DNA from 3 places in the Bacillus sp. JJ1533 genome. Region 2 is predicted to be linked to each of the others. Evidence: riboswitches for the same ligand, from Rfam matches in the RefSeq annotation. Region 2 holds a riboswitch; each other region holds the start of a gene.
The links. A riboswitch is a leader RNA that binds a small molecule or an ion and turns the genes downstream of it on or off. The one in region 2 is predicted to bind cobalamin.
Positions count from the first base shown of each region.

Region 1: another riboswitch for cobalamin. It lies ahead of V7138_RS17550 (ribonucleoside-diphosphate reductase subunit alpha); the one in region 2 lies ahead of V7138_RS10165 (DUF4430 domain-containing protein).
Region 3: another riboswitch for cobalamin. It lies ahead of V7138_RS20495 (sigma-70 family RNA polymerase sigma factor); the one in region 2 lies ahead of V7138_RS10165 (DUF4430 domain-containing protein).

Region 1 is NZ_JBALOV010000034.1:2,497-10,430, reverse strand. It holds gene V7138_RS17570 (5'-nucleotidase C-terminal domain-containing protein) at 1-4,320, shown strand, start outside; gene V7138_RS17565 (GNAT family N-acetyltransferase) at 4,449-4,988, shown strand; gene V7138_RS17560 (VOC family protein) at 5,027-5,437, opposite strand; gene V7138_RS17555 (GNAT family N-acetyltransferase) at 5,595-6,104, shown strand; cobalamin riboswitch at 6,204-6,399, shown strand; gene V7138_RS17550 (ribonucleoside-diphosphate reductase subunit alpha) at 6,432-7,934, shown strand, end outside.
Region 2 is NZ_JBALOV010000020.1:75,071-83,004, forward strand. It holds gene V7138_RS10130 (helix-turn-helix domain-containing protein) at 1-171, opposite strand, end outside; gene V7138_RS10135 (ferredoxin) at 465-713, shown strand; gene V7138_RS10140 (histidinol-phosphatase) at 796-1,608, opposite strand; gene V7138_RS10145 (peptidoglycan DD-metalloendopeptidase family protein) at 1,684-2,382, opposite strand; gene V7138_RS10150 (hypothetical protein) at 2,522-3,757, opposite strand; gene sigX (RNA polymerase sigma factor SigX) at 3,729-4,280, opposite strand; gene V7138_RS10160 (ECF transporter S component) at 4,393-4,896, opposite strand; gene V7138_RS10165 (DUF4430 domain-containing protein) at 4,896-5,321, opposite strand; cobalamin riboswitch at 5,488-5,705, opposite strand; gene V7138_RS10170 (ATP-binding protein) at 5,802-7,586, opposite strand; gene V7138_RS10175 (response regulator transcription factor) at 7,583-7,934, opposite strand, start outside.
Region 3 is NZ_JBALOV010000038.1:68,360-76,293, forward strand. It holds gene V7138_RS20480 (adenosylcobinamide amidohydrolase) at 1-1,013, opposite strand, end outside; gene V7138_RS20485 (FecCD family ABC transporter permease) at 1,018-2,082, opposite strand; gene V7138_RS20490 (ABC transporter substrate-binding protein) at 2,045-3,067, opposite strand; cobalamin riboswitch at 3,228-3,429, opposite strand; gene V7138_RS20495 (sigma-70 family RNA polymerase sigma factor) at 3,532-4,275, opposite strand; cobalamin riboswitch at 4,416-4,607, opposite strand; gene fabG (3-oxoacyl-ACP reductase FabG) at 4,698-5,435, opposite strand; gene V7138_RS20505 (phenylacetate--CoA ligase family protein) at 5,507-6,898, opposite strand; gene V7138_RS20510 (cobalamin B12-binding domain-containing protein) at 6,956-7,360, opposite strand; gene V7138_RS20515 (acyl-CoA mutase large subunit family protein) at 7,398-7,934, opposite strand, start outside.

The sequences.
Region 1 (7,934 bases), on a different contig from region 2:
ACTTCATTAAATGTTCAACTTGGAGATGAAATCACTGTAAGTGGTTCATTACAAGAATATAGAGGGTTGTTACAACTGGATACCGCGACCTTGATTGAAAAAACAGAAGATAAAGGCGTGCCAGATCCTGTTGAATTAGCAGGGGCTAATGTGAAAGAAGAAAATGAATCAAAACTAGCTCTTGTTAAAAAAGTAGAATTAATCAATGTTAATAAAGGAAATGGTTGGGCAAATTATACGGCCAAAGCCGAAGATGGTACAGAGTTCTTAGTTCGTGATGAAAAGGGTACATTGGAGTTATCTGTTGGAACTACATATGATTCGATAACAGGTATCGTCCAACAATTTGATCAAGATTATCAAATCATACCTCGTGGACAAGCAGATATCATTGCAGATGCAACAAAGGTTCAGCCAGTTAGTGCTTCCCATCCATCAGGTACAGTTCCAACTGGAACAAAAGTAACCTTATCTACAACTACTGAAGGTGCAGAAATTTACTATACAACTAATGGAACAGAGCCAACAAGTGAAAATGGTCAAACATACAATGAGCCAATTACAGTTGACCAAAATCTAACTATTAAAGCGATTGCTGTAAAAGATGGTTTAACAGCTAGTGATGTTAAAGAATATACTTATCAAGTATACGATGCTGAAGAAATTAATATCCATGATATTCAAGGAGAATCCCATGAATCTCCACTTAAAAATGTAAAAGTAGAAAATGTGAAAGGTATTGTTACATATACCTATAAAATCGGAAGTGGAAACTACTTCCATATGCAAACTCCAGATGACCAAAAGGATAACAATCCGAAGACATCTGAGGGTATTGTCGTTTATACAGGTAACCAAGCAAATGTGAAAATTGGTAATCTAGTAAGTGTGACCGGCACAGTCGATGAGTATCATATCGATGGCTACAATAATACGAAACAAGATACTGACCTACCAGTAACACAAATCAATGCAAGAGATGACCGAGGTGGAATAGTTACAGTAATTGAGGAAACGGTTGAACTGCCGGAACCAATTAAAATTACCAGTGAAAACCTTCCAAATCAAGTGATTGATAATGATAGTTTTGCTGAGTTTGATCCAGAAGAGGATGCAATTGATTTCTGGGAAAGCGTAGAAGGTATGCTTGTCGAAGTCGGAGCAGTTAAGGCTGTTGCACCTCAAGAACATGGGGATCTCATTACTGTTTTAGAGGACAGAGAAACCGATACAATCCATGGTGGTGTTTTATTAACTGAAGATAATGCAAATCCGGATCGTATCCAATTTAAAATGTACGATAATAGTGCTGCTCGAGATTTCCAAGTAGCAACAGGAGATAAGTTTACTGGACCAATTACAGGTGTTGTAAACTATGGATTCCAAAACTTTAAGATTTATGTTGATTTAGAAGATCTGCAATCAAAACATGTTGTTGGTGAAGCAAAACCTGAGACAACAACAATTGTTAAAGAGGAAGATAAGCTTACGATTGCTTCTTATAATCTTGAGAACTTCTCAAATAATACAAAAGAAACCACGGATGATAAAGCTCAAAAACTAGCTAGAGCATTTGTTCAAGATATGGAGAGCCCTGATATTATCGGGGTAACTGAAGTTCAAGATAACAATGGTCAATCTGCTGGAGATGCTGCTGCAAATGAAAGCTATGAACGTTTAATTCAAGCAATTGTTGCTGCTGGCGGTCCTGAATATGAATATTTAAACATTGACCCTATTAATAATGAAGATGGTGGAGCACCAAATGCAAACATCCGTGTTGGATTCTTATATAATCCGGATCGTGTTTCCTTACCAGAGGGCATCTCAGCTGGTGATGCAACAACAGCAGTTGGTTATGAGAATGGTAAATTAACTCATAACCCAGGTCGGATTGACCCAACAAACCCTGCATTTGATAACAGTCGTAAACCTTTAGCAGCACAGTTTACCTTCCAAGGCGAAGATGTTGTTGTTATTGTAAATCACTGGAATTCAAAATCTGGAGACACTCCATTATTCGGTTCAACTCAACCACCCGTTTATGCTAGTGAAGTCCAACGTAAACAAATCGCAAATATTGTTTATGACTTTATAGAAGAAATTAAAGCTGATAACCCTGATGCGAATATCGTATCTGTTGGTGACTATAATGACTATCAATTCTCTGACGCAATGAAAATATTTGAGGGCGAATTGATGACCAACATGATTAACCATGTTGAACAGAGTGATCGTTACACATACTTGTTCCAAGGTAACTCACAAGTATTAGACCATATTGTGGTATCAAACAACTTAGTACGAAGTACTGAAATTGATATTTTACACATCAATGCAGATTTTACCGATATGGCCGGACGTGCAAGTGATCATGACCCGGTAATGGTTCAAGTAGATTTAAAAGACAATTTTGATTTAACTGTTATGCATACAAATGATACGCATGCTGCCTTAGACAACATGCCTAAGACTGTCACAGCAGTGAAGGAAGTGAGAGCACAAAACCCTGAAGCACTTCTATTACATGCAGGTGATGCATTTACAGGGACCTTATATTTCAATGAATTTCAAGGTGCAGCAGATTTAGCGATGATGAACTTATTGGGCTTTGATGCAATGACCTTTGGTAACCATGAATTTGATTTAGGTTCATCGGCTGAAGGACATCAAAAATTAGCCGAATTTATTCAAGGTGCAACATTCCCATTTGTTAGTGCCAATGTGGACTTCTCGAAAGATGATAAGTTCAATGGAATATTCAATGATTCTATTGAAGCTGACTTTAATGATGGTCAAATTTACAATGGAATTATCAAAGAAGTAAATGGAGAGAAAGTTGGTATCTTTGGCTTAACGACAGAAGAAACAGCCGACATATCTAGCCCAGGCTCCATTGTATTTGAAAACTACATTGCAGAAGCAGAGAAAGCAGTACAAGACTTTGAAGCACAAGGTGTTAATAAAATTATTGCATTAACTCACATCGGATATGACGATAATGCAGCAATTGATAATGATTTAATTCTTGCTGAAGAAGTGGAAGGCATAGACATAATCGTAGGTGGCCACAGCCATACAACCTTATCTGAACCTGTAGTTGTTGCAAAAGACGAGACACCAACAGTAATCGTTCAAACAGGGAATGCCAATAGTAACCTTGGTGTTTTAAATGTTGAATTCGATGAAAATGGTGTAGTAATAGGACATGATGGTGGCTTAGTTGCAATCGGCAGTCAAGTGGCTGATCCTGAAGCAGCAGAAGTATTAGCACCATTCAAAGCACATGTTGAAGAGGTAGCTCAAGAAGAAATTGGTGTATCTACTCCAATTGAATTAGAAAATCCTCGTACAAATGGGGATAATTCAAAACCAAGCGTACGTAAAAATGAAACAATTCTTGGAAACTTGATTACAGATGGTATGCTTAAAAAAGCAAAAGAATTCACTGGTGAAAATGTTGTAATGGCATTGCAAAACGGTGGTGGTATCCGTGCTGCTATTAATGAAGGTCCTATCACTGTTGGTGAAGTCATCACCGTTCTTCCATTTGCTAACACATTAGCTACGATGGAAGTAACAGGTGCTGAGCTTAAGGAAGCATTTGAAATTTCGGTAAGTAGATATCCTGGAGAAAATGGTGGCTTTTTACATGTAGCGGGAGGTAAGGTAGAATTTGATTCTTCTAAGCCAGCAGGGGAACGTGTAGTTGAAGTTTACATCGAAGATTCCAATGGAAAACTTGTTGCAATTGATGATAATACTACGTACATCGTTGCGACGAACGCATTCACAGCTAAAGGTGGCGACGGCTATGATGTGTTTGCAAAAGCTTATGAAGAAGGTCGTGTAACTGATCTTGGACTTTCCGATTGGGAAAACTTCCGTGACCATTTAAAGTTCATTGGTAGTGAAGGAATTCCGACTGAAATTGAAGGCAGAATCGTTGATATTTATACAACTCCAGGCGAAGAACCGGAAGAACCTCAACTTGTTGTTGTTTCTCCAGAAGTTGAGAGAGGAAACAAATATGTGGTAACTGCCAATGATTTGAGTGATTTAACAGATGAAGCAACTGTTAGAGTTGAAGTTCCTGCTAAGAAAAATGCAATTTTTGTGTCATTACGTTCCGAGGCTATTGCGAAGCTTAAAGAAGCGAATGCTGAATTAATCGTTTCAAATAGCGTCAGTGAATTTAACGTTTCAGCATCTAAATTGCCAGATGGTGAAATTGAAATTAAAGTGCAGAAAAACAATCGCAGTGGCGCTTATGATTTCACAATCAAATCCGAAGGAAAAGGATTTCAAAAGCTCAATTAAAATAAAAGGCCATAGAACTTGTTTCTATGGTCTTTATTGTGGAGAAAAACAGCGTGTATATCTTAAAAAAGGAAATGGATACGTAATGTTGAATTATTATATTAGTCGATAATTAAGGAGTCATTCAAATGATTACGTATAATTTATTAAAAGGAAAAAAGGTTGAACTTGTAAGATTTAAGGCTGAGGATGTTCAGACAATTGTAAGTTGGTATGAAGATCAGGAGTTTCTTAGAAATTTAGATACGTTGCCATCTTTCCCCAAACATCCTTCAGACTTCAAAGAGTGGATTGAGCAGAAAAATGAAAAAGCATTTGTTTTCGGAATTAAAGAGCTAGCCACTGAAAAATTAGTTGGCTTTGTGGACATTGACAGTATTATATGGCCACATCGAAATGCATGGCTTGCAATTGCAATTGGTGGGGATGGTAACCGAAATAGGGGACTTGGATATGAAGCGATGGTACTTGTTTTAGATTTTGCCTTTCAGGAGTTAAATCTCCATAGAATCCAATTAACCGTGTTTCAGTACAATGAAAGAGCAATCGCTTTATATGAAAAGCTAGGCTTTGTCAGGGAAGGAACTTCGAGGGAATTTTTAGAACGAGATGGAAAGCGTTTTGATATGTATTTTTATGGTCTGCTAAAGCACGAATGGAAAAAATAAACTCAAATCCCCCATAAAATCAGGGGGATTTTCACATTTTACTGTTTTTCAAAGTTTAGGTCCCAAATAATCCCGAATTGGTCCTGTACTTTTGCATATTTAGCTCCCCAGAAAGTATCCTGTAATTCCATGAATACAGTTCCTTTTTCTTTTAAATCATTAAAAGTTTTAGTAATCTCTTCTTCACTTTCAAATTCAATTACGAGGGAGATGTTGTTTCCAACGTTAACCGTTTGGTCTGGAGAGTCATCTGATACCATTAACAAGAAATCATTCTTTTTGAATTTACCGTGGATCAGTCTGTCGTTCGCCCAATCCTGATTCTCATAACCTGCTTTAGCATATGTTTGAACATCTAAAATTTCACCATTAAATATTTCTTTGTAATAGTCCAAAGCTTCCTTTGCATTACCGTTAAACATTAAGTACGGAGTTACTTGACCTTTCATTTGCAAAACACTCCTTTTGATAGATTTGCCAACTATCCTACACTATGTTTTCTATTACCAGAAGAATTCATACTCTGTTGTATATTTTTTCCTTAAATCCCATTATAATTAAATCAAATAAAAAACGCAAGAACAAATGTTCTTTAGGAGGGGTAATGTGAATATCAGAAAGCTTATACCAGAGGATGCTGAGTGCTATTGGAAGCTACGATTAAAAGCATTAACTACGGATCCTGATGCATTTTTAGTTACGTATGATGAGGCAATAAAGAAGGAAAATCCAATAGGAGAATATAAGAAAAGCTTTCAATCTGAAGAAATCTTAACGTTTGGTGCATTTGAAGAAGAACATTTAGTTGGTATGGTCACTTTAGTTCGGGAAACACGTCAAAAAATAAGACATAGGGCTAACATAGTGGCAATGTATGTTGATGGTAATAATAGAGGGAAGGGTACGGCCAAGGCATTGCTAAAAGAAGCAATTAAGATAGCCCGAAATATTCCTGAAATCGAACAACTTTATTTAACGGTAGATTCTGAAAACACACCGGCTAAGGAATTATATAAAAACCTAGGATTTAAAATATATGCAGTCGAGAAAAAAGCAATGAAATATAACGGCCAATATCGTGATGAAGAGCATATGGTATTATTTCTTGAGAAATAATTTTGTCAAAATTTGTCTTGCCAAAAGTAGAGTAGTCACTTATTATTAAATTCAATAGCATATATTGAGAGAATTTCAATTTTAAAAACTACATATTGTGTTTTGCCTTGAGAAAAAGATGCCAATAGGCTTAATAGGGAATCTGGTGGAAAACCAGAACTGCCCCCGCAACTGTAAATGCTGACGAAATGAACATGCCACTGTATAAGCTAACTCCAAGTGGGTACTTATATGGGAAGGGTTCAAAGTAGAATGAAGCATAAGTCAGGAGACCTGTCTTTTTTCTAAAGATGTTTCACCTTCTTCGGGGATTGGGAAGATGAAACGATGGCGACAGGTGGGCTCTTTATTCTTGCTCTCTTGGTGTTATCGTTTCATCCGCTCAATTCAATTGAGCGGATTTTTTGTGTTTTACAAAAAAAAGTTAGGGAGAGAATTACTTTGAATAGCACAATACAAAGGGAATTGGATTCAGTTATACACTCGCTGGATTATGCTGAAAGAACCTATCAACTCGAAACAACTGAAATAAGAAACAAACTGCAAGGAATGAAATTTTCAACATTTGAAGCAAACCAACATGCTCTTTTTTATTCCTTAAACAAAATTGCTATGGATCAGCCCAACTGGACCTATTTAGCGGCACAACTATATTTAAATGAGCTCTATGAGAAAGCAGGAATAAGTCGCAATTATAAATGTGCCCAAAAATACGGCAGTTTTCATGAGTTAATCGAGGAACTAACGAACAAAGGAATTTATTCTAATGATCTACTAGACTCTTATACCAAGGACGAGATTACAGAACTCGGCAAGCATATTGACCCTACTAAAGATCTTCTATTTACATACATCGGCTTATTTTTACTAGCGGACCGATATCTTGCAAGAGATTATGAACGAAATATATATGAACTACCACAAGAGCGGTTCATGATAATCGCTATGACCTTAATGCAACATGAAAAGAGGGAAGCTCGGCTTGAATATGTTAAAGAAGCATACTGGGCATTAAGTAATTTGTATATGACTGTAGCCACTCCTACATTATCAAATGCAGGTAAAAGCTTTGGTCAGCTCTCCTCTTGTTTTATTGATACGGTTGAAGACTCACTTGATGGTATTTATTTAAATAACTGGGATATTGCTAGATTATCAAAAGATGGAGGAGGAATAGGCGTTTATTATGGGAAGGTTCGGGCGCTCGGCTCCGACATAAAAAAATTCAAGGGCAACTCTTCTGGTGTTGTTCCATGGATTCGCCTTATCAATGATACAGCCGTCAGTGTCGACCAATTAGGCCAACGTCAAGGAGCAATAGCGATCTATCTTGATTTATTCCATAAAGATATCATGAATGGTTTCCTTGATTTAAAGACAAATAACGGAGACGAACGAAGAAAGGCTCATGATATTTTTACAGGGGTATCCGTTCCAGATTTGTTTATGAGAAAGCTACAAGAAGTGGATGAAAACGGGAGGAGTATTGGAGAGTGGCATACCTTTTGTCCACATGAAGTAAAGCAAATCATGGGATGGAAGGATGAAGACGGAAATCCATTAGGGCTCGAAGATTTCTACGATGAAACGGATGAAAAATATTTCACTTTAAAATATATGGAAGCTGTCAATCATCCACTTTTACCGCGTAAGTCCTATCGGGCAATGGATGTAATGGCACGCATCATGGTTGCGCAATTAGAAACAGGGACACCGTATATGTTTTACCGTGATGAGGTAAACCGGCAAAACCCGAATAAACATCTTTTAGGTAAGGGACGAACTGCGATTTTTTGCAGTAATTTATGTACGGAAATTGCTCAAAATATG
Region 2 (7,934 bases):
TAGGGGTTTCAGAATTCCGAATAGATGTGAAAGAGTAAATAGATTTGCATCCCCAATTGTTTGAGAGGATTTTTTACCATTCAACAAATGATATATACCATAAACTGTTCGTTCTCCGTTCAGTCTATCAATGCATGTTAAAATCAATATCGAGCGATAAGTTATGTTCATCGTCTTCCCCTCTCAATCGAAATACATGGAAAATTGTCGAATGAATGTTACCTTTATTTTATCAAATAATAACGAAAAGTGGGATGTTTTCGTGTAGATTTATGAATATGCTTGTCAGAAAGGAAAAACCCTTATCTGATAAGCAATCTCACATTATATTTTTATTGAAAAGTTTTGTGAACAGCTTTACAATGAGATATGAGGAAGCTGTTTCTCATCTTTTGAGGAAGTAGATGGGGAACTAATATAAATATATGTTTATACATGTAATGATTTCGGGAGGTTAAGTACACATGGCAAAGTATACCATTGTTGACAAAGAAACTTGTATCGCTTGTGGTGCATGTGGTGCAGCTGCACCGGACATCTACGATTACGACGATGACGGAATTGCATTTGTAACACTTGATGATAACCAAGGAATTGTTGAAATTCCAGAGATATTAGAAGAAGATATGATCGATGCATTTGAGGGCTGTCCAACTGATTCCATTAAAGTTGCAGACGAGCCATTTGATGGGGATCCATTAAAATTTGAATAGGTAATTCAATAGGAAAGAGCCCTTAAAAAAGGGTTCTTTTTTAAAAAAACAAAAACAGGCTTGGATAGCCTGTTTTTTACGTTCATCCTAGTGGAACTTCTTTTCGTTTCCCTTTTTCAAATGTCATCAGGGTTTTGTAGCCAACACTTTTTGCTAACTCAATTGCTTGGTCAAAATCGGCACCTACATCCTGTGGGCGATGAGCGTCTGATGATAGGACGATCGGAATATTCTTATCAAAGCACATTTGGAGTAGTCGTGGATCTGGATAAAGCTTTCCGATTGGCTTTCTTAATCCAGCAGTACTAATTTCAACACATGTTTTGGAATTAGCTAATGCAGATGTTGCACGATCAAACTGCTGCAGTAGGAATTCTTCGTCCTCAGGAATATACTTAAATATTTTGACAAGATCAATATGGCCGATAATATCAAATAAGTTAGATTCGGCTAAGGTAATGACTTGGTCGTAATACTTCGTATATGTATCATGTAAATCCCGCTTATCCCACTCTTCACGGAATTCCGCAAGGTCAATTCCAAAATCTCCTACCCAGTGTATTGAACCAATGACATAATCAAAATCATAGGAAGAGATAAATTTTTCCATTTCAGCATGCTTTCCAGGTGTATAATCCATCTCAATCGACATTTTTACATCAATATTATTTTTCCAGGCCAACTTAAATAAATCTACATAATCCTTCATATCGTAATATCTTCTAGCATCAACCCAAGGATTACTGAGAATATCTTTAGTCTGATAAAAATGATAGGCATGCTCAGATATCCCGAAATGATCAATCTTCTTGGATTTCGCCTCGTTGATGAACTTCATCAAATAGTCTAGTTCAAGTGTACCAAGCTCTAAGTGATTGTGATAATCAGTGCGCATAAGAATCCCCCATTGAAGTTTTTTATCATTATACATGAACAAACTTCTGATAGGAATGAAAAAGGCTTAAATTATTTAAGTTTTTTCGACAATTAAGACTTGATTCGGAAAAATTAAATCACCTGTTAACTGATTTAAAGCTTTAATTTCTTCTACAGATAATCCTACCTTATTTGCAATGACAGATAACGATTCTCCCTCTTTCACTGTATAGGTTTCAAGTTTTTTTGAAACCTCAATCCCCTCTTTTGGCATAATCGCGGGAACAAGAATCTGTTCATCTGTCAATACATATAGAGGATCAATGGCATTGTTTCTGGAAGAATTCCATTCCCCATTATGCACTTCAAAATGTAAATGTGGACCTGTTGAATTTCCAGTACTCCCAATATGCCCAATTAATTGGCCTTTTTCAACTTTATCACCAACTTGAACATTCCGTTTACTTAGATGTGCATAGACCGTTTCATAACCATTTGGATGCTCAATAAAAATGACATGGCCATAAGAGCCTCTGAAAGCCGAGCTTTTAACGATTCCTTCTTCAACCGCATATATGTGATCTCCAAGTGGAGCAGCAATGTCTAAGCCTTTATGATTCCCTTGTCTAGTTCCAAAAGTATCAGTAATTGTCCCTATGACTGGCCATGCCCACTCTTTTGTTGCATCTGCTGCATTTTCTTGTGCGTACGTACTGTAAGTATTGAAAAAGAAAAAACTTATACAAATTGCCGTTACGGTAACAATAGCAATTCGTCTACCCTTAAAAAACATTTATATCCTCCTCAAAAAATGAACAATTGTGGTTTAAAATTTAACACCCTATCATTATTTGAAAAGTTTTCTTAAATTATGTAAAAAAATGCATGTATACTTTTAAAATAAACAAAAAAAGAGACAACAGAGTGTCTCTTTATTGTAATGTTAACGGATTTGGTGCTAGCGGGACCGGTGTCGGTTCGCCAAATCGCACATTTCCAATTTGATCGATATTTCCGTAAAATGTAACGGAATCAAAATTAAATTCCTTAGCCGTCAGCATAATTGCATCTACCATTAAGATATAATTATCCGTATTTTCTAAAACTGCATCATTACTGAAGTGAACCTCTAAATTAGTACCATCCTTATTAATTTCTTTTATTTCAGATATGATAGTAGGATGAAGTGCATACTCACTTTCTTCAAACTTTACTTTCATAACATCCAACGCTTCTTCAATTGTTTTAAAATCATTATATGTTTGAGCCAAAAGTTTATAATTGGATTCCTCACTTACATAGTATAAATAAGCTTTTTTTGTATCTTTTTCGATATCAATATTTTTCTCCAATATACCAGTCTGCCCTACATAAATACCCTGTTGGTTATTTTGAAAAAGTTCCACATGCTGATAATCCTCTGACAGATATCGAAACGAATCAACAGTGATGCTAAAATGACTTGTTTCAGCAGTTGCAAAGGACTCTGTATTAACCGAATTACTTACATCAATCCTAACAGCTTTTGAATTATCTTTTGTTACAATTTCTTCAAAATCCGAAAAATACGATTCTGGAATCTCATCAATTCCTAAATCACTGTGTTCACGAAAGAAATTATTGACTATCGGTACATTCTTTTGCCATTGTTCTACAACATTTTCTCCGTTGGATTCTATTACGACAGAAATAATTGAAGGAAACGAAGCACCACCTAAAAGTACCCCATATGTTAAAAGAACTTGATTATCTTCTATACTATTCACTGCATAGCCCTGGATTGATTTTTCCTCAGAAGAAAAAATACCAACATCATCATCTTGTTTTGGCTCTTCAGGTTCTTGCAAAGCACTAATTGATTCATCTTTTGAAGCTGCTTCTTTTTTCTCCGTATCCATCGCAATCTTTGAATTTTCTTGTGCCATTTCAGCAGAGTCGGAGCTTGAACTGTTCATATTATTCATCAAAGAAGGAGCTAAGATGAATAACAGAAGGGCTGCTGCCACAGATGCAATGGTTGGAACAATCCAAACTTTCTTCTTTCGTTTATTCATTTTAAGGGTTATATTTTGATAAATCTCTTGTGGCTTACGGTTATCTTTTATTGTTGGCATTTGCGATAGCAGCTGCTCTAGGTGTTCATCGTTCCACTCGGATTTTTTCATCATCTACACCCTCCTTTACACCAGATTCTTCCATATAAGTCTTTAAGACTTTAAGGGCTCTATGCTGAGTTGTTTTTACCTTGCTTTCTGTCCAACCTAGAGCTTTAGCAGTCTCAGCAATGGAAAGGGATTGGATATATCGTAATATTAGTACTAGACGTTGATCGGTTGTACAGTGGTCCAAGCAGCGGTACATGATCTGAACTTGCTCATTCTGTAATGCTATTTCTTCTGGAAGTGGAGCAATATCTCTTACTTCTTGTCGATTCCAATCAAAGGAATCCATGATTCTTTGTTTCCAGCCTTTCTGTTTCCGAAATGAATCAATTGCAACATGTCGTGCAATTGAAAATAACCATGTTTTTTCACTGCTCTTCCCTTCGAATCTATCATATGATTTTAAAACTCTTATATAAACTTCCTGAACGAGATCTTCAGCCAGTTCACGATTTTTTACCATATAAAATAAGAAGGAAAAGACATCGTGATGATATTTTTCATATAGTTCCTCAAATAAGGAATCCATTTTGCAAATCCTCCCGTTCATTTCATTAGTCGTATGTTTTGTAAAAAAAGTTACACTCCCAATATAGTATGTTTTCATGAAAAAAGGAAGAATATTTTGGTAATATTCTTCCTTACTTTGCGATTATTACATTTTTTAAGAATAATAGTCTTAAGATTGGATAAAGAATGAGAAAAAATAGTCCATTCCCGATTGCATGACTCATATCAAATGGTAGTCCAGCTATATAATAGGCAAGAAATTTTCCCGAAAACAAATATAATGGCATTGAAATGACGAAGCCATAGAGAAAACCACAGAATACCGCATAGCCAGCAAGCAACACAACTGGAATTCGTTCACGATATTTTTGTAACAAACCGCTAATTAAACCAATTATCCCCCATGCAAAGATTTGGCCAATTGTCCATAATCCCATCCCCATTACAAGATTTGATAATACAGAACTAAAAACGGCAACAACCACACCGTAAACTGGTCCTAGAAATAAGCTTGTAATAATAATAATAGCTGTAGTAGGCTGAACATTCGGTATGAAAGTAAAAACAATCCGTCCTACTACGGACAAGGCGATTAGCATGGATAAAAGCGTTAGTTTTTTTACAGATAAGTTCATTATTCCCACTTATGGAGGTCAAATTCAATCTTATCTTCAGGCTCTAATTTATACTCATTTGCCCCGACCATTGCTTCTTCACCATTTACAGAATAGAACCATGATGTTTTTTCTTCTTCACTACCTGCAACTCCATTTATGCTTGCAATAAATGCACCATCAAATTGTGTTTCGACTTCAAAGTTTTCTTGCATGATCTCCATTACGGTAACTTCTTTTCCTGCTTCAATCTCGATTTCTTTTTCTTCAATAACTTCTTCTCCATTGTTTTTAGAGACCACAACAGTTACAATTTCAGCTTTTTCTTCTTTTTTAACAGTTTCAGACGAGTCATTGTTATTGTTGGATGTATCATTTGTAGGTTGGTCATTACTGCATCCAAATAATAATCCCACTGAAAGTAAAGCAACTAATAATTTTTTCATGTCCTAGTTCCCCTTTGTGTTATATCGTATTTATATATAAGTACTTGAAGCACTTGATACCAAAATAAAAAGCTCACCACAACGGGTGAGCTTTGTTAATAAGTTGAGAAAAACAACAAAAAAGCATGTAGCTGTTTTATTGTTAATTCCCACACCCCGAAGAATTAAAAAACGTTCGAATTAGGCAGGTCTACTGACTTAAGCTTCAACCTACTTTGAGTCCTTCCCATATGATGAACAGCAATTGCCATCCATTCATACAGTGGTTCTTCTCATTTCGTCCACTTTTACAGTTGCGGGGGCAGTTCTGGAGTTACACCAGATTCCCTATTAAGTCTTTGAGAATTTTTATAAATCCTCGACACCTATATATCTGATTTTATTCATTTTTATTAACCTTCTTCATATTACAAGAAGAATTATTATTTTACAAGATTAATGTTTCGTATGAAACAAGAATCTTCGCCACATTTTTTCAATTTATTCACTTTTTCGAGGAATTACAAATGTAAAGGTTGTTCCTTCACCAAGCTTACTATGAACTGATATATTTCCATTATGAGCACCGATAATGTTTTTAACAATGGCAAGTCCTAACCCAGTGCCCGATTTTCCTCTCGTTCTTGCCTTGTCCGCCTTATAGAAACGTTCGAATACAAACGGCAGATCTTCTTCAGGAATACCAGACCCAGTATCCCTAACATCGACTTTTATCGATGTTTCTTGACCTGTCACATGAACCTCCACCTTACCATGTTCATCAGTATGTCTTATCGCGTTATCAATTAAATTAGTAAATACCTGTTCAATCCGATCGCGATCTATTTCAATTTCTCCGATATCTTCTTCTTTTTTCGCAGTTAATGTAATTAAATTTTCTTTAGCTAATCCGTGGAATTTTCGAATCACTCGGTCGATAAATAAATCGAAATCAACATTTTCTTTATCCAAAGTTATATGACCAGACTGCATTCTTGCTATATCTAATAATTCATTAACTAGGCGCCCCATACGTAGTGACTCATCATAGATTACTTTCGTGATTTCTTTTCTCTCTTCTTCAGAACTTGCTATATCATCCATTATTGCTTCACTATAGCCCTGTAACATAGCAATCGGCGTTCTTAACTCATGTGATACATTCGCAATAAAGTCTTCGCGAAGCTTATCTAACCGTCTTTCCTCCGTCATATCACGCAGTACCGCAACGGCGCCCCTAATATATGTCTGATTATAGAGTGGGCTCATTAAAATAACCCATGTTCTTCCTTGAAGGCTTATTTCAATAAACTGTTCCTTTTCAAAGGAAACTGCTCGTTGAAATAAATCCTTTACTTCAGGAGGGAGTTCTTCACCAACATCCTGATACATGCCCTGTTGGTAGTACCAGGCCTGAAGAAAACGTTCCGCGGGTGGGTTTGTAACCAAAATTGTTCCATCCCGATTTAACGTGATAACACCATCTGCCATACTGTTTAAAATACTTGCAAGTTGCTCCTTTTCTTGATTAAGAGCATTCATATTATATTTTAATTGCCTTCCCATTTGATTAAGGGCCAGTCCTAAAGCACCAATTTCATCATGGGTAAGAATCGGAACCTTCGTATCGAATTTACCTTTTGCGACTTCGGTTGCAGCTTCTCTCATTTTACGTAAAGGAGCCGTAATTCTAGTTAATAAGAAAAAGGCAAATACAGTCGTTAGAACTATCCCGATACCTGCCGCTAAGATGATAAATTGCGTGGTATGCTGTGTTGTCTGTTGTACAACATCTAATGATTGGTATAGATATACTGCGCCCTTTTGGTCATCCTCAATATGAAGTGGAGCCCCGACAACAAATAACTCTTGGCCTTGGTTATTCACATTTTCATTTTCAGGAAGGATTATTTTTTTACTTTTGTTTTGGTCATTTGAGATAACAAGTTTAAGGTCCGGATCATCTGTTAATAAAGTTACAGGGATATTTGCAAGTGATTTTCGATCGGGTGATACCCAATATGTGCTTTCATCTGCAACAATAATGACCTTTGTTTCATCATTCACAAGTTCCCACGCAATGTTTCGTGCAACATCCTTATCCTCGTGCTGTTCCATAATGACAGCTATATTTGCTGCTAGTTGGGTTAAATTTCTTTCAGCTTCTTGGATATGATAATTTTCAAAATACTCCATGAATAACACGGATAATACAAATAATACAAAGGAAAACAATAAAAGAATGGTTGCCCATAGTTTTCCTACAACACTTCGCCAAAATTTCATTCCTGGCCGACCTCAAATTTATAACCAACGCCCCAAACAGTGACAATCATTTTGGCTGCATCCTGTGATACCTTATTTAACTTTTCACGCAAGCGTTTTACATGTGTGTCAACCGTACGTAAGTCACCAAAAAATTCGTAGTGCCAAACTTCTTTTAATAACTGCTCACGATCAAATACCTTATCTGGAGATTTTGCTAAGAAGCATAACAATTCATATTCCTTAGGTGTTAAGCCCACTTCTTTGCCATCTGCCGTGACTCGATGTGCATCATTATCAATTGTTAGATGCGGGAATACAATAATATCCTTAGCCGTTGTTTCAGTTTGCAGGTAGGTTGTAAGGGAA
Region 3 (7,934 bases), on a different contig from region 2:
TGCTCATGAGGAATGTCGTACGTTTCCATCCATTCTTTCAAATCTTTTTTTGGGTCAGAGCTATTGTAATGTTTATCAACATGGAAATTACAAAATTGATTTAACCATTGAATTCCTTCTCCAATTACTCCATTCGAAATCGTTCGTAACGCATGTTCAAATTGAACATGAATATACGTACTATTTTTCACGATTTTATAGGAATTGTTAAAGTCGATAGGGTGTTTTGTAATCACAAGTTGTGGTGTCATAAGAATTTGGGGTTTCGAGACAACTGGATGTGATTGTGTCTTTACTTCCACCTCATACACCTTTTTTAACTGGTCTTCTTTCCGTAATACATCGACCCCTCCCACCTCTAACAATTTACCTTTTTCAAGTAAACCTATCCGATTTGCATAAAGGGAAGCAACATTTAAATCATGTAAGATAGCTAAAATCGTTAGCCCTGTTTCCTTTTGTTGTTCCTTTAGTAAATCAAGCATCGCAAATGTATGCTTAATATCCAAATGATTGGTTGGCTCATCTAAAAGCAGAATTTCCGGCTCCTGTGCCAAGGCTTTTGCCAATAAAACCCGTTGTTTTTCACCTCCACTAATCATACGAAAGGGGGTATGTCGATAATGGCTTATTTTTGTTTTCTCCATGACATCCAACATAATTTCCCGATCTGCTTTGGATAGTTGCTTCAGTACTCCTTTTTGGTGAGGGTAACGCCCTAGACTAATAATTTCTTCCACCGTATAGTCAAAGGTGATCTGGACTTCTTGGGTTAGAACAGATATTTTTTTTGCTTTTTCAAGTTTCGAATAGGAGGAGATTTTCTTTCCTGAAAGTAGAATTTCCCCTTCTTGGATTGGCAGTTGGCCAGTAATCATTTTAAATAGCGTTGTTTTACCGCTTCCGTTTGGTCCGAGTAATGCAAAGAACTCGCCTTTTCTCACCTTCAAATCAAGCCCTTTGATAATCGGGGAATCATTATATCCTCCAACAATATCTACCATTTTTAACATAATCCTACCCCCTCCCACGAATTCTTTCCTTAACGAGTAATATCGCAAAAATAGGTGCCCCAATTAAACCGGTGATGACACCAATCGGAAGCTCACTTGGAGCAATAATCGTTCTGGAAAAAAGATCTGCTAAAATGAGAAATGCTCCCCCTACTAGCATGGATAATGGTAGGAGATGTCTATGATTGGGACCTGTTACTAAACGGACAAGATGAGGGATTACCAGTCCGACAAATCCAATGGTTCCTGAAACAGCTACAGCCGCACCAGTTAATAAGGAAGCACCAATTAAGATGAATATTTTGCCTCTTTTTACATTTACCCCTATATGATCAGCAGCTTCCTCTCCTAAAGCTAGCGCATTTAGTTCACGATAATGAATAAAAATAATTAACGAACCGACAATCATAAATGGGATGATTAGCTGAACATGACTCCACCCTCTCATTGCCACACTACCATATAACCAGTAAATAATTTGTGTCATGGCATCTTGGTCACCTAACGAAATAATTAATGACGTTAGCGCTCCAATAAAAGCACTGATAATGATTCCTGCCAAAATAATCGTTTCAATGGCTAAACTTCTGTTGCTGAGTCGAACTAAACCAAAAACAGCTAATAATGTCACGAGCCCACTTACAATTGCAACAATAGGAAGTGTAAAACTTCCTAATCCAACAATCGACACTTGAAAAAATAGGACGAGCACTGCCCCTAAAGCAGAGCCTGATGAAACACCTATCGTATAAGGATCTGCTAACGGGTTTCTCAAAAGCCCTTGGAAAGCAGCACCAGCTAGCGCTAAGGATGCCCCAACACAAAGCGCAAGCAAAACTCTTGGAAGACGAATATTCCAGATAATCATCTCTATATTCTTAGGAACATCACTAAGCCACCCTATTCCAAGAAAATTTTCAAATACAATATGTAAAACCATGGGAATTGGAATAGACACACTACTCTCCAATAAACCTAGGAGGGCAGCACCTAGTACAAGCCCTCCCGCAAATAGATACAACCAAATTACTTTATTCGCCAAATACTTCTGGATAAATGAGTTCAGCAAGTTCTTCCACCCCTTCGATTAAACGAGGGCCAGGTCTTGTAACGGTATCGCTATTCACATCAAATACTTGTTCATTTTTAACGGCTGGAACCTCTTGCCATCCACTACGAGAATACACTTCATTTTCAGGTTCCTCTACGTAATAACCGTATGTCGTAATAATAACCTCTGGGTTCAAGTTAACAGCTTCCTCTTCTGTAAATTTCACCCATCCTTCTTGGTCTTCCGCAACATTAATTGCCTGGATGGACTCTAGCATTTCATGCATAAATGTATTTGTTCCTGTTGTAAAAATATCTGGGGCAGGGGATACTTCCACCCAAACTCTTTTCTTATCTGTAATTTCTTCTTGAGCTTTTTCTTTAATAGCTTCTAGGCGTTCCTTCATATCCGTAATAATTTCTTCTGCTACTCCTTGTGTTCCTGTCGCAGTAGCAATCATTTCCATTATGCTATAAGCCCCATCAAAAGAATCAGCACTTCCAGTAATAACAACTTTGATACCAGCTTCCTCAAACTGTTCTAGTATGTCTGGATGATTCTTGTAGTGATAGTCAGTCGCAAATACGACATCAGGTAAAAGCGTTAAGATAAGTTCAACATTCATATCTTGTGCGCCAACTTTTTGAATATCTAAAACTTCCTCTGGATAGTTATCATAGTCAGATACACCAATAATTTTTTCGCCTAATCCAAGTGCAAATAAAATCTCTGTTGTACTTGTTTGAATAGATACAATTGATTCTGGTTCGGTTTCAATTGTAACTTCCCGATCGACATCATCTGTAAATGTTACAGGGAATCGTGCTTCATTTTTCTCTTCTTTTTCATCTTGATTATCATTTGATTGTTCTGCTCCAGATACTTCAGGCTCAGCTTGTCCAGTCGTCTTCTGGCTTTGAGCACCACATCCCGCTAAAATTGTCATACTTAACAAAAAAATAATACTGATTAAGACCCACCTTTTAAGAATAATGCCTTTCATTTTCTTTTCCTCCTACGATTTTTTCAGCAATTAAAAAACGCCCTTCCTATGGAAAGGCGCGTATAAGGTACATATATATGAGCTTGCAGAAAATTAAGCATAATGTTTTCCTGCGAACTACGAACATTGATGTACTTTAAACAATCCCATTCCTCGAGGAAGTTTAAACTCCAAATAGGCAGGTTCCTGACTTACGATTTAAGCGATTGGTCAAGCCTTACTATGCAGAATTGCACAGTGGGACATTTAACCATCCTCATCGATCACAGTGGCGGGACCGTGTTGGATTCACACCAACTTCCCTTTTAATCTTAAATAATTTCTACTAAACTATTTAAGAAACCTATTTGTCTGTGTATTCTAATTACTGTTAACATTATAATAGTATAGCGCAATATTATTGTCAAAAATTTCGAACTTTTTTAAGACATTTTAATAATCGTACCATTTGTGATTCTAGTCTTTTAACTAACTTCCATTTTCCTTATCTTCTTAAAAGCATTCACCATGTGTCTCTGGACCATAGAATTTCCACATCCAATCATCTTGGCAATCTCAGTTTTATTAAAACCAAGAAAATAGTATAGATGCAAAACTCTTTTTTCATTATTATTTAAACAAGGCATATAATGTTTAATTAGTAAACTGTTAATCACCTTTTTCTCAACATCTTCAAAAGGACCTTTAATAAACGCCTGGTTTATTTCCCCTGTTTCTTGGAAAACACTTACTAATTCTTGCATCCCATAAACTAATTCAAAAGCTTCATTACGGGAGATTTGAAATTCCTTCATTGCATCACTTATAGTTGGGTCTTTTCCAAACTTTTCTCGAAAGAAGTGATAAAAAGTCATATATTTAGGATACAGCATTCTAATTTTTTGACTTATAACAATTGAATTTGATTGGTTAGAACGCGAAAAGTTTCTAATTTCTCCTTGTATACTTAAATATAAATATCTAACCCATTCACTTGGATCACGGTCTAAATCTAATTTTTTTAGACCATTGAATAATCCTATTAAACAAGCTTGGTATAAATCTTCCCATTCCACTTTGTTCTGCAGCATAAAAACGGCTGGGTTTTTGGTATATGATTTAATAACATACTTAATGAATTTTTCAGCTTCCGCACTTCTTAATAAATCATCCATAAAATCGATGTCATTCTTAGCTTTAAACAAAGTGTCCTTTTCTTTTAAAATCATAAGAATCCCCTTACCTTTAATTATTGAGCGCACTGATAAAATACTCTTCATTAAAGGTGGACCTTAGAAACAGCACAATTTATTAAAAATTATAATACTACAAATTTTTATGTACCGTTCATCTACTCCACCCCCGTAGAGTGTGAAACATAAACAAGGCAAGTCTCCTGACTTGTGCTTCAACCTACTTTGAGCCTTCCCGTGTAAATGCCTTACAGCATTTTTACACAGTGGTTTTCTCATTTCATCAGCACTTACAGTTGCGAGGGCAGTCCTGGATTCACACCAGGTTCCTTTTTAAGTTTCTTTACACCTTATTTATATATTTTATGAAAGACTCATATCATCTAGTCTTCACACTTAGCATCCTATGTTTTTGTAAATATTTTATAAAAAATAGTAAGTTAACTTAATTTTAAAGCCTACATTACTAGACCACCATCAACACTAAGTATTGTACCGTTTATAAAACTGGCTTCATCAGAAGCTAAAAATAGGTATGCTGAAGCTATATCTTCTGGTTTACCAAGTTTTCGTAAAGGTGTCTTATCCTTCATCATATCCAGTATCTTTTGTGGCATTTTGGAGGTCATATCTGTTACAATAAAACCTGGTGCCACCGCATTAACTCTGATTCCTTTTGGCCCAAATTCCTTTGACCAACTCTTGGTCATCCCAATAACACCTGATTTTGTAGCAGCATAATTGGTTTGTCCCACATTACCGTATATTCCTACCACAGAAGAAGCGTTAAGGATTACACCTGAATTCTGTTCCATCATATACGGAGCTACAGCTTTTGTGCATTGGAACACTCCAGTCAAATTAACGCCAATTACTTTCTCCCAATCTTCTGTTTCCATTTTTGTGAGAAATCCGTCTATAGTGATTCCTGCATTATTGATGAGTATATCTATTTTCTTATAAGTATTTACTACTTCTTGAACCATCGAGTTCACTTCTTCTGAGTTTGAAACATCCGCTCGGCAGAAGCTAACCTCTCCGTATTTAGTTAGTTCATCTATTGTTTTGTTACCTGCTTGTTCATTAACATCGCTAATTATTACCTTTGCACCTTCTTCTAAAAACTTCTTAGCAGTTATTTTCCCTATTCCATTGGCACCACCGGTAATAAGTGCTACTTTTCCATCTAATTTCATTAATTAACACTCCCAACTTGTTTAGAAGCTTAGAGAATTTGAATGTACAGCGCTGTATCCTTATAATTTTTTTATTCTTTAAATTGTCGTTTATCGATTACGCGTTTTGCTTTAAACTGTGTTCTTTCGAGCGTTCCAAGAGGGAGTAATTCAATGTTAATCGTCACACCTGTCTCTTTTTTTAGTTCCCTGGAGATCCTTCCTTCCAATTCCTGGTCACTAAGTGTTCCAATTGTTTCACACTGTACCGTTACTTCATCCATAATATTGTCACGAGTTACAATCATGACAAATTCATCACCGATTCCTTCAATCCTTCTAATCACATTTTCAACTAAACTAGCGTAAACATTTACTCCTCGGACTGTTACCATATCATCAATACGTCCATATATTCCTTTTGGTAAACGTGGATAGACACGACCACATGAACAAGGCTCATCAGTCCAAGTAGTTAGATCACCTGACCAGTAGCGGATTACTGGTTGGGATGTCCTCTCTAGAGGGGTATAAACAGGTACTCCCTCACCACCAAACGGGACACGTTTTTTAGTATCCTTATCCACTACTTCTGTATAAACAACGTCTTGCCATAAATGCACTCCCTGACGATGCTCACATTCTGAATTACTCATCCAAGGAGTTACTTCCGCCATTGTACCCGAGTCTATGCAAATCCCACCGAATACCTCTTCAATTTTCCTCTTCGTTGATGGTACTCCTGCACCTGGTTCTCCAGAGAAGAATAAGATTCTAAATCCGAACTCTTTTGGGTCAATTCCTAGGCTCTTTGCTTTTTCAGCTAGATACAAAGCATAGGATGGCGTGCCATAAAACACTGTAGGCTTTACTTCTTTTAACCATGAAACGGCTTTCTCTGTTTGGCCTGCTTGCCCAGCCCCAAACGGAAATGTCTGTGCCCCAAGACGTTCTGCGCCAATAAGAGCGCCCCAGCTTCCAATATATAAACTAAGTGGTGATCCGATAAATACTAAATCACTAGGACGTACACCAAAGCTCCACATGATACGTGCATGCTGGTAAGCTATCCGATCCCAATCATCTTTACCAAAAGAAAAGACAGTCGGTTTTCCTGTAGTGCCAGAGGTTCCCTGAATACGGTGAACCTCTGAGCGTGGGATACAAACATTAGAACCAAATGGCGGGTACATCTGCAAATCTTCTCTTATCTCATCTTTAGTTGTAATAGGCACATGTTCAAAGTCTTTTAAACTATTAACATCACTAGGAAGAAAACCTGCTTTCCTCCATTTTCTTTGATAGAAACCGGAATTTTCGTAAGCGTAATTTAATACATTCTTAATTTTATAGAGTACTAATTCATCAAGTTCCTCTTTAGTTGCCGTTTCAATTTCTCTGTCCCAATATATCTCATCTTTATCCGGAATATAATCATTGTCATACATTGGTGGCCATTGCTTTATCATAGAACTTTTCAGCATTTTATCCCTCCATTTTTCGACTTAAATAAAGATTTAAGAAAATAGCTAGTGAAGATTCTACTTAGCCTCATATGCTTTTCTTTTGACATTTTCTCGAATCGTATTTGCCATAACTTCTATTCTTGACTCTGGTCCAAATACTTCCGCTATACCAGCTTCCTTTAGTAAAGGAATATCATCATCAGGAATAACTCCCCCCATTATGATAAGAACATCATCTAGGCCTTTTTCTTTTGCTATTTCAACAACTTTAGGTCCTAATGTTAAATGATTGCCTCCTAAAGTACTTAATCCAATTACATCTGCTCCTTCTTGGATTGCGGCATCAACGATTTGCTCTGGAAATTGATTTCCGAGATATACAACTTCCATTCCCTCATCCCTAAGCATTCTTGATACTACAAGTGCTCCACGCCAATGAATATCTAAACCCAATTTAGCCATCACTACTTTTATTTGCATACAGAAAACCTCCAATATTGTTGTTTTTTTAGTCCGATTAAACTAGAGGGAACTGCCATAGTCCGAATTCTTCACGGAATACCTCTTCGATTTCACCTAATGTTGCATAAGCCAATACAGCTTCCTTTATATACGGCATTAAGTTTACATCTTGGTGACATTTCTCTCTCAATTGAGCTAAAAGTTCCTGAACTTTTTCATTATCCCTTTTTTGGCGAAGGTTTTTTAATTTTTCTTTTTGTATCTTTTCAGCATTCTCAGGATATCTAAAGACTTCCACATCGGTTTTACTGTTTTCAGTAGGAAAGTAATTCAGACCTACTATTTTATATTTACCACTCTCAATATCCTGTTGAGTTTTGTACGCAAAATCTGAAATTTCTCTATGCAGCCAACCTGATTCCACTACTGATACTAAGCCACCCTTGGATTCGATTAGTTCGATATAATCTCGAATTCGCTGAGCCATTTCTTGAGTTAATTTTTCTACAAAATACGAACCAGCCAATGGATCTACCGTATTGACCACATTTGTTTCAGCTTGAATGATTTGTTGTGTTCTAATAGAGATTAA